DNA from 4 places in the Blautia stercoris genome. Region 1 is predicted to be linked to each of the others. Evidence: riboswitches for the same ligand, from Rfam matches in the RefSeq annotation. Region 1 holds a riboswitch; each other region holds the start of a gene.
The links. Region 1 has a riboswitch for cobalamin ahead of ACYQ2D_RS00835 (ABC transporter substrate-binding protein). Riboswitches for the same ligand answer to the same signal wherever they lie in the genome.

Region 1 (3,160 bases):
GTAAGTACATCCGCAAGGTTTGTGGATTATAAAGTTTAAGAAAGGCAGGATAAGACTATGAAAATTGCATTTGATGTAGACGTATTGGCAAAACAGATGGATATCAATCGTATGGTTCATCAGGTCGCAGACTGGGGCTATAAATATATTGAGCAGTCTCCACATCCAAGAATTAATCCATTTTATAAACATCCGCTTTTTTCAAAAGAGTGTGAGCAGGAATATCGAAAAGCACTTCGGGAAACCGGTGTTGAAATTTCCTCTTTCATCGTAGTTTACCGTTGGTCCGGTCCGACGGAAGAACAGCGTAAGATGGCAGTTGCAAATTGGAAGAGAATGATTGAAATCGCAGTGAATATGGGAGTTCCGGTTATTAATACCGAATTATCCGGTGACCCGAATCAGCAGGAAATCTGTAATGGCATGTGGTTTCGTTCGATGGAAGAACTGCTTCCGATTATTGAGAGGGAAGGACTCCGTGTAGAAATTCAGTCTCATCCGTACGATTTTTGTGAACTCAATAACGAGACCTGCGATATGGTAAAATCGTTCCGTTCCAGAAATTTAGGTTATGTCTATTCTTCTCCTCATGGATTCTTCTACGATGAAGGAAAAGGAGAGGTACGTTCCATGCTTCGCTATGCAGGAGACGAGCTGACTCATGTATTATTTGCGGATACCTTTAATCAGACCTTAGATTGCCGTTACATTGCAAATCCACCATGGTTAAATGCAAGAGGAAAATCCGATGTAACGATTCATCAGCACCTTGCAATGGGAGAAGGAGATGTTGATTTCGATGGAATCTTTGAAACCTTAAGAGACATGGATTTCGCAAATAAGCAGTTAAAAACAGACGCACCAAAGGTCGGAGGCGATAATATTGCGTGTGTGTCTATGTTTGGATTCCCGGAAAAGATGGATAAACAGGCACCGGAAGCAAGAGAAAGAATTGAGAAAGAATTGCTTGGAAAATAATTAAAAAACTAAGAGCAAATAAAAATATCAGATAAGATTTTAATTTTATCTGATATTTTTATTGACAAAAAGATGGTTTATCTTGTATATTAATGGTGTTAAATAAAATTATTTATAGAATGTTGGCGAATATGCCACAGAGATAAGTTCAGACAGTCGTCTGATTAAAAGAGAACCCGATGCGAATTCGGGACGATCCCGTCACTGTGATAGCTGGTTAAAAGCAAAATGCCACTGGAAAGATAGTTTATTCTGGGAAGGCGCTTTTAATGTGTATGCTTAAGTCAGGAAACCTGCTTACCTCTTTAACAAAAGTTCTTGCGGAAGACGAGAAGCTTAAGTTGTACAGATGAAAAAGCACTCTGCTATTTATGTTAAATAGCAGATTATTTTTGACGTTATCTATTATCAAATTAAGAATCTTTAACAGTCGGATGCTTTGGTATCCGGCTTTTTTGCGCTTAAAAACAGAAAAAAGCGTAAAAAGAAGCAGACTTTTGTCCACGTCTATAAAAGGCAAATGTAATTTATGAAGAAGAACCAGTATAGGAAGGATGAAGCAAATGAGAAAGAAACATGTAGTAGCGCTGATGATGGCAACTGTGATGGCAGTAAGTGTACTTGGAGGATGTGGAAGTTCTTCTTCCTCAGGAAAGGCTGCAAAATCATCAAGTAACAGTGATGAAAAGGTTTTAAATTTCGGTTGTGCCATGTACACAGACGGAAGTGTCAATACCGCAGGGGATGAGAACGGTGGCTGGAATGCAATGCGTTACGGTATTACAGAAACCTTATTTAAATTTGATGATAACATGGAAGTTACTCCGTGGCTGGCAGACAGTTATACGGTAAATGATGATCATACGGAATGGGTCATTACTTTGAAAAAAGGATTAAAATTCTCAGATGGATGTGATCTGACAGCAAGTAAAGTAAAGGAATGTTACGAACACTTAAGAGAAGTTGGACCATCTGGTTCTGCAAAACCGGAAAAATATCTGGAATTTGAAGCAACAATCACAGCAGATGATGAGGCAGGAACACTGACCATCCAGACAACACAGCCTTATGCAAACTTGATGGGACAGCTCAGTCACCCGACTATGGGCATTGTGGATGTAGAACATACCAAAAACTTTGATAATGGAACAATCGGTACCGGTCCATACATGATTAAAGAATTTAATGGTGTCGGTGTTGGATATACACTGGTTGCAAATCCAAATTATCGTGAAGATGTCCCTTATGACGAAGTAAATCTGATGTATATGGGAGATAACTCTGCAAAGGCAATGGCTCTGGAGAGTGGTCAGGTAGACTTGGTTGAAAATATCACAAACGTAGCAGATATTCAGAAATTCCAGGATTCAGATGACTATACAGTAGATATTGCACCAGGTGTACGTTGTGGATTCTCCTGGATGAACTTTGATGGTGTACTTGGAAATAAGACACTGCGTCAGGCAATCTTAATGGCAATTGACTACGATACCATTTGTAATTCCAAGACAATCGGAGGACTTTATACACCAGGATTTTCTGTTCTTCCATCGACTCTGTCTTATGGATATGATAAACTGAACAATCCTTATACTTATGACCCGGAAGGTGCAAAGAAATTATTGGATGATGCAGGAATTGTAGATACCGATGGTGATGGAATCCGTGAGCTTGATGGAAAAAATATTAACCTGCGTTATATTTCTTATGAAAACCGTCTGTTAAATGAATTTTCTGATGCACATACTCAGTACTTAAAAGAAATCGGAATTGGTGTGACTGCTGAATATGGAAGCTCTGATGACCAGTGGAGTAAACTGGCAGCCTTAGATTATGACTTTAATAACAATAACTGGATTACAGTAGGTACTGGAGATCCTTATGCCTATATGGCAAACTGGGCAACTGAAAGTACATACTGCGCATATTCCAATGAAGAATATGATAAGTTGTTCAATGAGTTAAAGACAGAAATGGATCCGGATAAACGTGAAGATTTAATCTTCCAGATGCAGCAGATTCTGATTGATGATGCAGCAGTTTTAATTGACGGATATTATAACTCCAGTATGATTTATTCTAAAAATGTAGGATATGCTAAGATTCATACAGCAGATTACTACTGGCTGACGACAGAAATTGTTCCGGCAGACGCAGAATAAGAAAGCGTTTTATTTAAGAT
Region 2 (3,160 bases), 470 kb from region 1:
TATCATACAAGGAAACATTCTGTAATTTTCCTACTTCAGGGTCAATGTCTCTTGGAACAGCCAAATCAATCAAAACGACAGATGCTGCATCTAACTTAATTTCCTCAAAGTTTTCTTTTGTCAAGGTATAATTCGGACTGGCTGTTGCTGAAACAACCAGATCACAATCAGGAAGGAGTTCCATTCGTTCTCCATAATTAATGCGTTTGCATCCCTGTGGGATGTTTACAACACCACTTCGATACTGACGTACGGTTACGGTTACGTCCGCTCCGGCTTCTTTTAAGGCAAGTGCCGTCACTTTTCCCATTTCACCATTTCCAATTACCATACAGGTTTTTCCCTCAAACGAAAATCCCTGATTTTTTAAGCGTTCCATTGCCTGATGAATCACAGAAGTATTGGCTCTTGAAAACGTTACTTCTGTTTTTACTTTCTTCGCCGCTGTAACCGCCATACGAAACAGTACTTCAAGTACGTTATCTGTACAATAGGCATCTCTTGCTAAAGTCAGCGCATCTTTTACCTGTGTAATAATCTGATCCTCAGCAAGAATCTGTGATTTCAATCCACTGGTTAAATAAAACAAATGCCGAACTGCCTCTTCATTTTCACGTTTCATAAAATAATCCTGATACTCATCTTTTTCCACTTCTTTTTCTTTGCATAAAAAATCATACAGAGAAATTTCTTCGTCATCCTGCGTGCTGACCCAAACTTCCATCCGGTTACAGGTGGATAAAATAATGCATCCTAAGATACCATGTTCTTCTTTTAACTTTTTCATTGCCTCTATTGCTCTTTTCTTTGTAAAAGAAAACTTTGCACGGATATCTACAGATGCTTTGCTGTGATCGATTCCAATCATGGAAATACTCATTTTCTCTTCACTCCGCCTCTTATATTTTTAAGCTTTTTCTCGCTTATCCTTGGTTCATCTTAGCACAGAATGTACCTCGGTGCAACCTAAGGTTTTTTGTCAGTTTTTGCCTAAAAATGAATTGACAAATGCTTTGAGAAATAATACAATGGACAAAGAATTGAATGTACACAGGTGTCCGTTTTTTTCGGAATAATAGGAAAGCCGGGTGCAATTCCCGCACGGTCACGCCGCTGTAACTAGCAGAGCACATTTCATCATTGCCACTGGGGAACCGGGAAGGCGAAATGCTGCAATGACGCTTAAGTCAGAAGACCTGCCTGCTGCATACGATTTACACATGGTTACGAACGATGGCCTTGTGTAAGAATGAAAACACTCTACACAGTCGTAGTCTGTTTTTTATTCTCAACTTGGCCTGCCGGAATTCTTCCGCAGGTTTTTTTATTTTAAATCTTTATCACGTTAAAGGAGTCATGAAAATGAACAAACAACAAAAACACGTCATCGCATTTGCTACCGCATTTGCACTTATGTTTGGTATTGTTCCAAACGTAGCAGCTATGCATATCATGGAAGGCTATCTTCCTGCAGGATACTGCGTTGCCTGGGGAGTCCTTTGTCTGCCATTTCTTGCAGCCGGATTTTTCTCCATCAAGAAAACATTAAATGAACACCGCAACCTGATTACCTTATTGGCTATGTCCGGTGCTTTCGTATTCGTTATCTCTTCTTTGAAAATTCCTTCCGTTACCGGAAGTTGTTCTCATATGACAGGAACCGGTCTTGGCGCTATCTTATTTGGACCAAGTGCAGTTTCCATTCTTGGAATTATTGTTTTATTATTCCAGGCAATCTTACTTGCACACGGCGGTTTAACTACAATCGGAGCAAACACGTTCTCCATGGCAATTGCCGGACCATTTGTAACCTTTGCAATTTATAAAGTCTGTCAGAAATGCAAAGTAAATAAAATGGTTGCTATTTTCTTATCTGCAACTTTAGGAGATTTATTTACTTACTGTGTAACTGCAGTTCAGATGGCACTTGCTCATCACGCTGATACAACCATTTTAAATGCAATGGGTAAATTCTTACTTGTATTTGCACCAACTCAGGTACCGCTTGCAATTATCGAAGGTATCTTAACTGTATTAATCATTATGGCACTTGAAACTTATGCAAAACCGGAGCTTCGTGCAATCGGATTTATGAAGGAGGCAAAATAATATGAAAAAGAAAGTCATTACCTTATTGGTTATTATTTTATTAATTGCCTTTATTCCATTATTTGCTTTAAAGGATGCTGAATTCGGCGGATCTGATGATGCCGGAAGCCAGGTTGTTGAAGAAGTCGACTCTTCTTTCCAGCCAATTGCAGAACCAATTTTAGAAAAAATGCTTGGACATGAACTTCCGGGCGAGGTAGAAAGTTTACTGTTCTGTGTACAGTCTTCTATCGGTGTCGGCGTCCTTGCTTTCTTCATGGGACGTTTTGTAGAGCGTAAAAAGCTTGGAAAGGGTGAATGATTCTTTCGCCTGTCACAAGAAAGGAGTCTTGAATGATTACAATTGATAAACTTTGTTATACTTCCAGACTCAGATATGAAAATGCCGCAGAAAAATTCGCTTTTGCCGTGATTACATTAATTATCTGTGTAATGAGTCGTTCCATGGTAATTGCAGGAATTGTTTTAGCAGTAACGGGGATTCTCACTGTATGGAAAGGTGGAATCCCCCTTTTTCGCTATCTTCATTTCTTAAGTGTTCCACTGGCATTTTTATTTTTGAGTACACTGGCGATTCTTGTAAACGTGAAACAAAAACCACTCGATTTATTTGCTATAAAAATCGGAAACTGGTACTTAACCGGAAGCACGTATGGCGCACTTTATGCCCTGCAGTTAATCCTGACTGCACTTGCTGCTGTATCCTGCCTGTATTTCCTTTCTCTGAATACACCAATGCCTGATATTTTAATGGTACTTGATAAGCTTCACTGTCCAAAACTTTTAATTGAATTAATGCTTTTAATTTATCGCTTTATCTTCGTGCTTTTAGACACTGCTTATCATATTTCTACTGCTCAGGACTGCCGACTCGGAAACTGCAACTATAAAACTTCGCTAAAGTCTTTTGCAGCAATGTGTTCTACCCTTATGGTGCGGGCAGTAAAACGTTCCAATGCCCTTTATAACTCCATGGAAACCCGCTGCTATGATGGCACGATTCGCGTTTTAAATGAAAATCAACCACCGAAAAAACATGTAATTTTTTTGA
Region 3 (3,160 bases), 1.6 Mb from region 1:
TATCTTTTCTAGAAGCAACACACTGAAAAATCCATTGCGCCTGTTTATATTTTTCCTGAAGATACTCTTTTACCTCTATAGAGCTGTCTTCCTTCATCAGACTCAGATAATAAGAGCTAAATGGTTTGTTGTAAGCATTTTTTTCATTCAGAATAATTTCAAAATATTCTTTAAATTTTACAACCGTCACATCCGGAACCAGATAACTCAAATGATTTTTCGAAGCAAATCCCTGCGCAGGTTTTGGATTCAGCTTCCGAATCTCTTCGCAAGCTCTTACTACCTCATCACGTGAAATTTTAAGCGCTTTTGCAATCTGTGGAATCTGATTTTTCCCTAATTCTACCAAATGATGTTCTACTATCTGCTTTACAATTTGATTCTCATTTTCCCTGCGCAAGAGTTGCAGTAACAGACATTCCTGTAAATCTGCCGCTCCTACTCCCGCCGGGTCACATTTTTTCAGCCTGTCTATGTAAACTTTCATCTCTTCTACAGACAGAAAAAATTTATCCGCAAGTTCCTCTACATTATCTATAAGATATCCCCGTTCATCGAGAGAATATACCAGAAATTCATAAATTTCCGAATCCTTCTCCGTTTTAAAAAATGGAATCAACTGAGAAAGTACATATTCAGGAAGTCCTCTCTCTTTCTCTAGAAATTCCCGTTCTTCTCTTTGCTCATTTTGTTCATCCTGATAATAAATGCGGTTTTGTTCATCCGATTTGGCAAGCCACTCCAGTTTCTCTTGAAAATCATTTTTTTCTTCTGAATCACTACTATTTTCTTCCAATTCTATCAATGGATTTTCCAATTCTTTTTCTTTTAGGTACTCTTCTAATTCCTGCGTATTCATCTGAAGAATCTGAAGGGATTGAAGCATCTTTTCCGATAGTTTTTGCGTTTGTGTTAAATTCAGTTCTTGTCTCATATACACCCCATACCCTTTTACTTAAAAAACATACAAACTAAAAAAAGAAACCACATCTCCATTCCATTCCATGTTCATCTTACAGTGTCTTGCCATCTTTCCTGCATCAATACAGTAAGCAGAAAGACATGAAAAACGCATATTTTCATTTACACATGGTTCTTTTGCTTTTGCTTTACATTCCTCACAGAAATTACATGGTCCGCACATAATAAACATTCCATTATCAGGCAGACCCTGCTCTTTCAATTCTTCTACCGCATGTAAGGTTTTGTTTGTATGCATCTTCTTAATAATTTTTGTTTCTGCATCATCAAAAATATTTTGAACCGGAGTTCTTGACTGAAAAACCAACGCATGTTCGTATTTTCTTACCTTTTGCTCCATTTCCTCCGGTGTTCCGCAAAGCGGTGGACAGGCATAATTATTTCCATAATTCCCACAGTCATTCATCTCACAAAACTGTCGAAATTCATGTTCAAACTCCAGATCTTTTGTTTCCATAAATTTCATTGTTGCAAATCCAAATGCTTTTGCCTGTTTTTCCATTTCTATTTTTTTCATCTTAAATTTCCCCTTTCAAATACCTTTACTAACTTTTTCTATTATACCAAAAAAAGCCGTTACAGATAAGATACTATTATCTATAACAGCTTTGTTTTTATTGTCTATTTTAACTTTTTGCAGGAGGAATTCCTCCACCTGTATTGACCAATCATACATATTTTTTGCGGAGGTTTTATGTACGAATACAGCTTTTGGAATTCTCCTGCCCTTTCAAAGTAAAGGATGTATAAATTCCGTACACAGGTTCCTCTAAGTTTGTATCAGAATGTACCGTTCTTCTGATACGTGCTTTTTCAAGCATAAGGCGTTCCATATCAGATATCATGGATGGAAAACTTTCTTCGGAAGTTTCAACCTTTCACTTACTTAAGCAGGTTTCCTGACTTGCCTATCAACGCTTGGCGCTCCTTCTCGTACGCTCTAATACAATGGATTCTTGCGCTTCGCTCCTTGCTTACAGTGGCCGGACCGCTCAGGATTTTCACCTGATTCCCTTTTCACCACGGACAAAAAAAGAGGGGAAAATGTCTGTGATGCACTTAATAAGTTGATATGAAATCTATACACGCACTTACCATAGCACAGGTGCTAAACATTGTCAAGGAAAAAACGATTTGGATTTTATTCCAAACCGTTTTTCTTATTTTTTATGCTATTTTACTGGTTTTTAGCCGATTCTAAGCTGAAATTTCTGAATTTCCTTTTCACTGGATACTCGTTCAATCTCAGCGCCAAGGCTTCTTAATTTGTCTTCAAATCGCTCATATCCTCTCTGGATATAAACAATATCATCTACGACTGTGAATCCTTCTGCCGCAAGACCGGCAATTACAAGTGCTGCACCTGCACGAAGGTCTGGTGCGCTGACTCTTGCGCCTGTCAGTTTTTCCACGCCATCAATGATTGCTGTATTTCCTTCTACTTTGATATTGGCACCCATACGAGAAAGCTCGTCCGCATATTTAAAACGATTTTCAAAGATAGATTCTGTTACAATACTTGTTCCTTCTGCCAAAGTAAGTGCGACTGCAAACTGAGGCTGCATATCGGTTGGATAACCCGGATATGGCATAGTCTTTACATGAGTACGAGTCAGACGTTTGTTTGCCACTACACGCACCGCATCATCAAATTCTTCTACCTGACATCCGATTTCTTCTAATTTTGCAGTTGTTGCTTCCAGATGTTTCGGAATTACATTTTTTACCATGATATCGCCTCTGGTCGCTGCGGCTGCGCACATAAATGTTCCGGCTTCAATCTGATCCGGAATAATGGAATAAGTTGTTCCATGTAACTTTTCTACACCCTGAATACGGATTACATCGGTACCTGCACCCTTGATACTTGCTCCCATGCTGTTTAAGAAGTTTGCCACATCGACAACATGCGGCTCTCTTGCTGCATTTTCAATAATGGTATTTCCGGTTGCCATTGCAGCTGCCATCATGATATTGATTGTAGCACCTACAGATACCATATCCAGGAAAATATGTTTTCCTGTCAAGTTCTCTGCTTTTGCAACGACTGCACCGTGAAGAATATCTACGGATGCACCCAGTGCACGGAATCCTTTTAAATGCTGGTCAATCGGACGACTTCCGATATTGCATCCGCCCGGAAGTGGAACTTCTGCGGATTTATATTTTCCGAGCAGTG
Region 4 (3,160 bases), on a different contig from region 1:
CTTTGCTTCTTTTAATGCAGCCTTAATCTGGTCTTTACAGTTTTCAGCCACATAATAACTTTCCAGACTGTTTACATCAATATTAAGCGGCTGGTCTTTTAACCAATACACATATCCGGTATGTTCATCCAGATTTTTACTGTGATTTCCGGTATCGCCGATTACAGTTAAGGTAATGCCTGTATTTGTATCTGCTTTTGCAACAACCGGATACCAACCCGTTGCAACAGTTGATACAATCATTAACATCGCCATCAGCATTGCCAGAAATCGATTGTTCTTTCTCTGTTTCATTTTGTTTCCTCCTTCTTTTTATGCGCTTTGAGAGTGCATTATTTCTTTTGCGTTATATAAAAAAAGACCTTCCCATCAGGAAAGGTCTTCATTTATCCTTGTGTCTACTGTGTTATAATGAAATAGTTCATAACTATCCGCAGTATTTTTCACTCTATGTATTCTACTGCAAATTCAAACTTTTTACAGTATGCTTCTACTTTGCTGTCTTTTCTGCACCGTATCACCGTACTTTTGTTTACAATCCAGTCTCCGATAAATTCCGGTTCATGAGCAATCTCAACTACTTTCAGACGATGACATCCATGAAATGCCCATTTTCCTATCCGCTTCACACTTTCTGGAATTTTCACGGATTCCAGATTGTTACATTTTAAAAATGCACTGTCTCCAATCTCACGCAGTCCATCCGGAAGTTCCAGTTCTTTTAATGCTGTTTGATAAAATGCCTGAGAACCAATCTTCCGAAGTGCCAATGGAAATTCTACCTTTTCAAGATTTAAACATTTATAAAAGGCACGACTTTTAATTTCCTGGACAGACTTTGGAATCTTAATTTCCTTCAGACTTTCACATCCATAAAATACCTCTTCCGCTAGATACACACACGTTACACTTTCAGGAAAAGTCGCTGTTTCCAGTTTTTTACACCGAAAAAAAGCACCTTTTCCAATGTACTGCAGTTTTTTGGAAAATTCTGCTTTCCGAACTCTGATGCAACACGAAAATGCTTCCTGCTTAATTCTTTCTATGTTATCAAAACACAGCTCATTTAAAGCTGTACAATTTGCAAAGCTCTGTTTTCCGACTTCTGTTACCGATGAAGGAATCTGTACTCTTTTAATTTTTACGTTATTCATCAGTGCTTCATCTTCTATCTTTCTGCAATCCGAAGCCAGTACCAGTTCTTTTTCCCGTACTTTCTTTCCCTGTGCTCTGGTAAAAACATTTTTTTCTTTTGCTTTCCACGTTAATATTTGTCCCATTGTCTTATCCATTCTTTTCCTTTTCATCAAGCTAAATTGGTAAAGAAAAAGAAATCTCCCAGATCACGGGAAATTTCTTTCTTTACTTTTCGCATGCCAGAGTTGCTGTCACATATTTAAAATGTTTATTCACATACACAAAAATAAATTTACTTTCTTTTCCCGAAAATAAATTTAAATTTAAAAAACGGCAGTTTTCTGGCTTCACAACATCTGTGTTACAGTAGGGGAAACTGCGCCGGTTTCTCACCGAGCTTACCTTTTAACCTATCTTAAATCATTTTTTCTGTTTTCATTATTTCGTCAAGGACCGTTTTAAAACTTATTTATTTTCTGTAATTATACTTTATTTTTCCATTTTTGTAAAGCAAGTTTAAAACTTTCTTTTAGCAATATCAGACTCTTTATATACAACAAATTCTGTCGTCGTGATTATCATCTCGGTCACCGGAAAGTTAAATCGTCGGAGCAATTCCATCAATAAACTTTTTCACATAAAAAAGAGCTGCACCGATTGCCGGAGTGTACTGTCCATTTGTCCCAACTATCAGATTTTCTTTTGGAAACTCAAACGGAAGCGATAAATTGATCTGTTTTAACAGATAATTCAAATCATTCTCCATAAAATAGGGTGCCAGATACCCACTGATAATAATCGGTCCGTCAACGACCAGATTCAGATTTCTCATGGCAAATGCCAGATGTTTTAAATACTCTTTCCAGATTTGCTTTATATTCTCCTCTTTATTTTCTCTTAGTTTTTCAAAAAATTCCTTTATTGACATTCCTGCAATTTCAGACAGTGAATTTGCGGAACAATAGGTTTCCAGGCAGCCACGGTTTCCACAATAACACAGCGGTCCATCTGAATTAATGCAAATGTGTTCAATCACTCCGCTATGCATGAAACTTCCTTCATGCACCTTTCGATTTGTAATAATCGCTCCACCAAGGTTGCGATTTAATAAAAACACCACTGCACTGTCGAGTTCCGAATGATTCCATAATTCCAGATAAGCAGCCGCTTTTGAATCATGTACCAGACGGCATGGATAAGGCAGCTTAGAAGAAAAATCAGACAGACGCATCTTCACATTATTCATAATCGTACCATACATGACTCCGGAACCATCCGGAGAAATAATTCCCTGAGTTGCAATCGAAACACCAAGGATTCTTTCTTTCTGATATTTGTATTCTTCTATAAATTCATCTATTTTATTTGCTACCTTTTCATAATATTCTTCTGTATCGCTATAATCCAAATCAATGGTGTCTTTTGCAATCACCTTTCCATATAAATCAATTGCAACAATATAAAACATTTTTTTTAAAATTCCAATTCCTATTGAAATCCGGACATCTGATACAATCTGAATCACCTGTGCCTTCCTTCCACCCGTTGATTCGAAATAGCCATCTCTTTGAATCAGACCTTCTTCTTCAAGCACATTTAAATTTTGACTGACAGTAGACAGACCCATCTTTAAATCCTGCACAATCTGAAGTTTTGAAGTCTGTTTCGTACGATAAATATATTGATATACCTTTTCTTTATTAATCTGTTTTAATGTAATCGTAGTAACGCCTCGTTCGCTCATTTTGTCCTCCTTGCTTTTCCATACTTTTCAGTCATAGTTCCATTTTAATACAGTATACTATGAAACGCAAACAAGAATATTTTATGTGCATTTTAACCAAAATAAGTTTTAAAAAATTATTTTTTATGTCAATAGACATATTTTTTCCTCTTATTATATACTTCACTTACAGTTAAGTAATAAGCATAAGTGAAAAAGAAAAGTATTTTTTAAAATAAGGAGAGTTAAAATTATGGAAACTGTATTTACCGCAGACCCTGCCCGATTATTAATTGCTGC

Region 2: another riboswitch for cobalamin. It lies ahead of ACYQ2D_RS03060 (energy-coupling factor ABC transporter permease); the one in region 1 lies ahead of ACYQ2D_RS00835 (ABC transporter substrate-binding protein).
Region 3: another riboswitch for cobalamin. It lies ahead of ACYQ2D_RS08240 (DUF2284 domain-containing protein); the one in region 1 lies ahead of ACYQ2D_RS00835 (ABC transporter substrate-binding protein).
Region 4: another riboswitch for cobalamin. It lies ahead of ACYQ2D_RS10730 (leucine-rich repeat domain-containing protein); the one in region 1 lies ahead of ACYQ2D_RS00835 (ABC transporter substrate-binding protein).

What each region holds. Positions count from the first base shown of each region.
Region 1 is NZ_BAAHYF010000001.1:153,576-156,735, forward strand. Features, by position in the region: gene iolE (myo-inosose-2 dehydratase) at 1-32, shown strand, start outside; gene ACYQ2D_RS00830 (sugar phosphate isomerase/epimerase family protein) at 58-978, shown strand; cobalamin riboswitch at 1,106-1,293, shown strand; gene ACYQ2D_RS00835 (ABC transporter substrate-binding protein) at 1,542-3,140, shown strand.
Region 2 is NZ_BAAHYF010000001.1:620,548-623,707, forward strand. Features, by position in the region: gene hemA (glutamyl-tRNA reductase) at 1-880, opposite strand, end outside; cobalamin riboswitch at 1,035-1,218, shown strand; gene ACYQ2D_RS03060 (energy-coupling factor ABC transporter permease) at 1,363-2,109, shown strand; gene ACYQ2D_RS03065 (energy-coupling factor ABC transporter substrate-binding protein) at 2,111-2,410, shown strand; gene cbiQ (cobalt ECF transporter T component CbiQ) at 2,443-3,160, shown strand, end outside.
Region 3 is NZ_BAAHYF010000001.1:1,704,270-1,707,429, forward strand. Features, by position in the region: gene rpoN (RNA polymerase factor sigma-54) at 1-934, opposite strand, end outside; gene ACYQ2D_RS08240 (DUF2284 domain-containing protein) at 956-1,498, opposite strand; cobalamin riboswitch at 1,854-2,058, opposite strand; gene murA (UDP-N-acetylglucosamine 1-carboxyvinyltransferase) at 2,169-3,160, opposite strand, start outside.
Region 4 is NZ_BAAHYF010000002.1:203,081-206,240, reverse strand. Features, by position in the region: gene ACYQ2D_RS10735 (Ig-like domain-containing protein) at 1-294, opposite strand, end outside; gene ACYQ2D_RS10730 (leucine-rich repeat domain-containing protein) at 444-1,292, opposite strand; cobalamin riboswitch at 1,453-1,610, opposite strand; gene ACYQ2D_RS10725 (ROK family transcriptional regulator) at 1,736-2,881, opposite strand.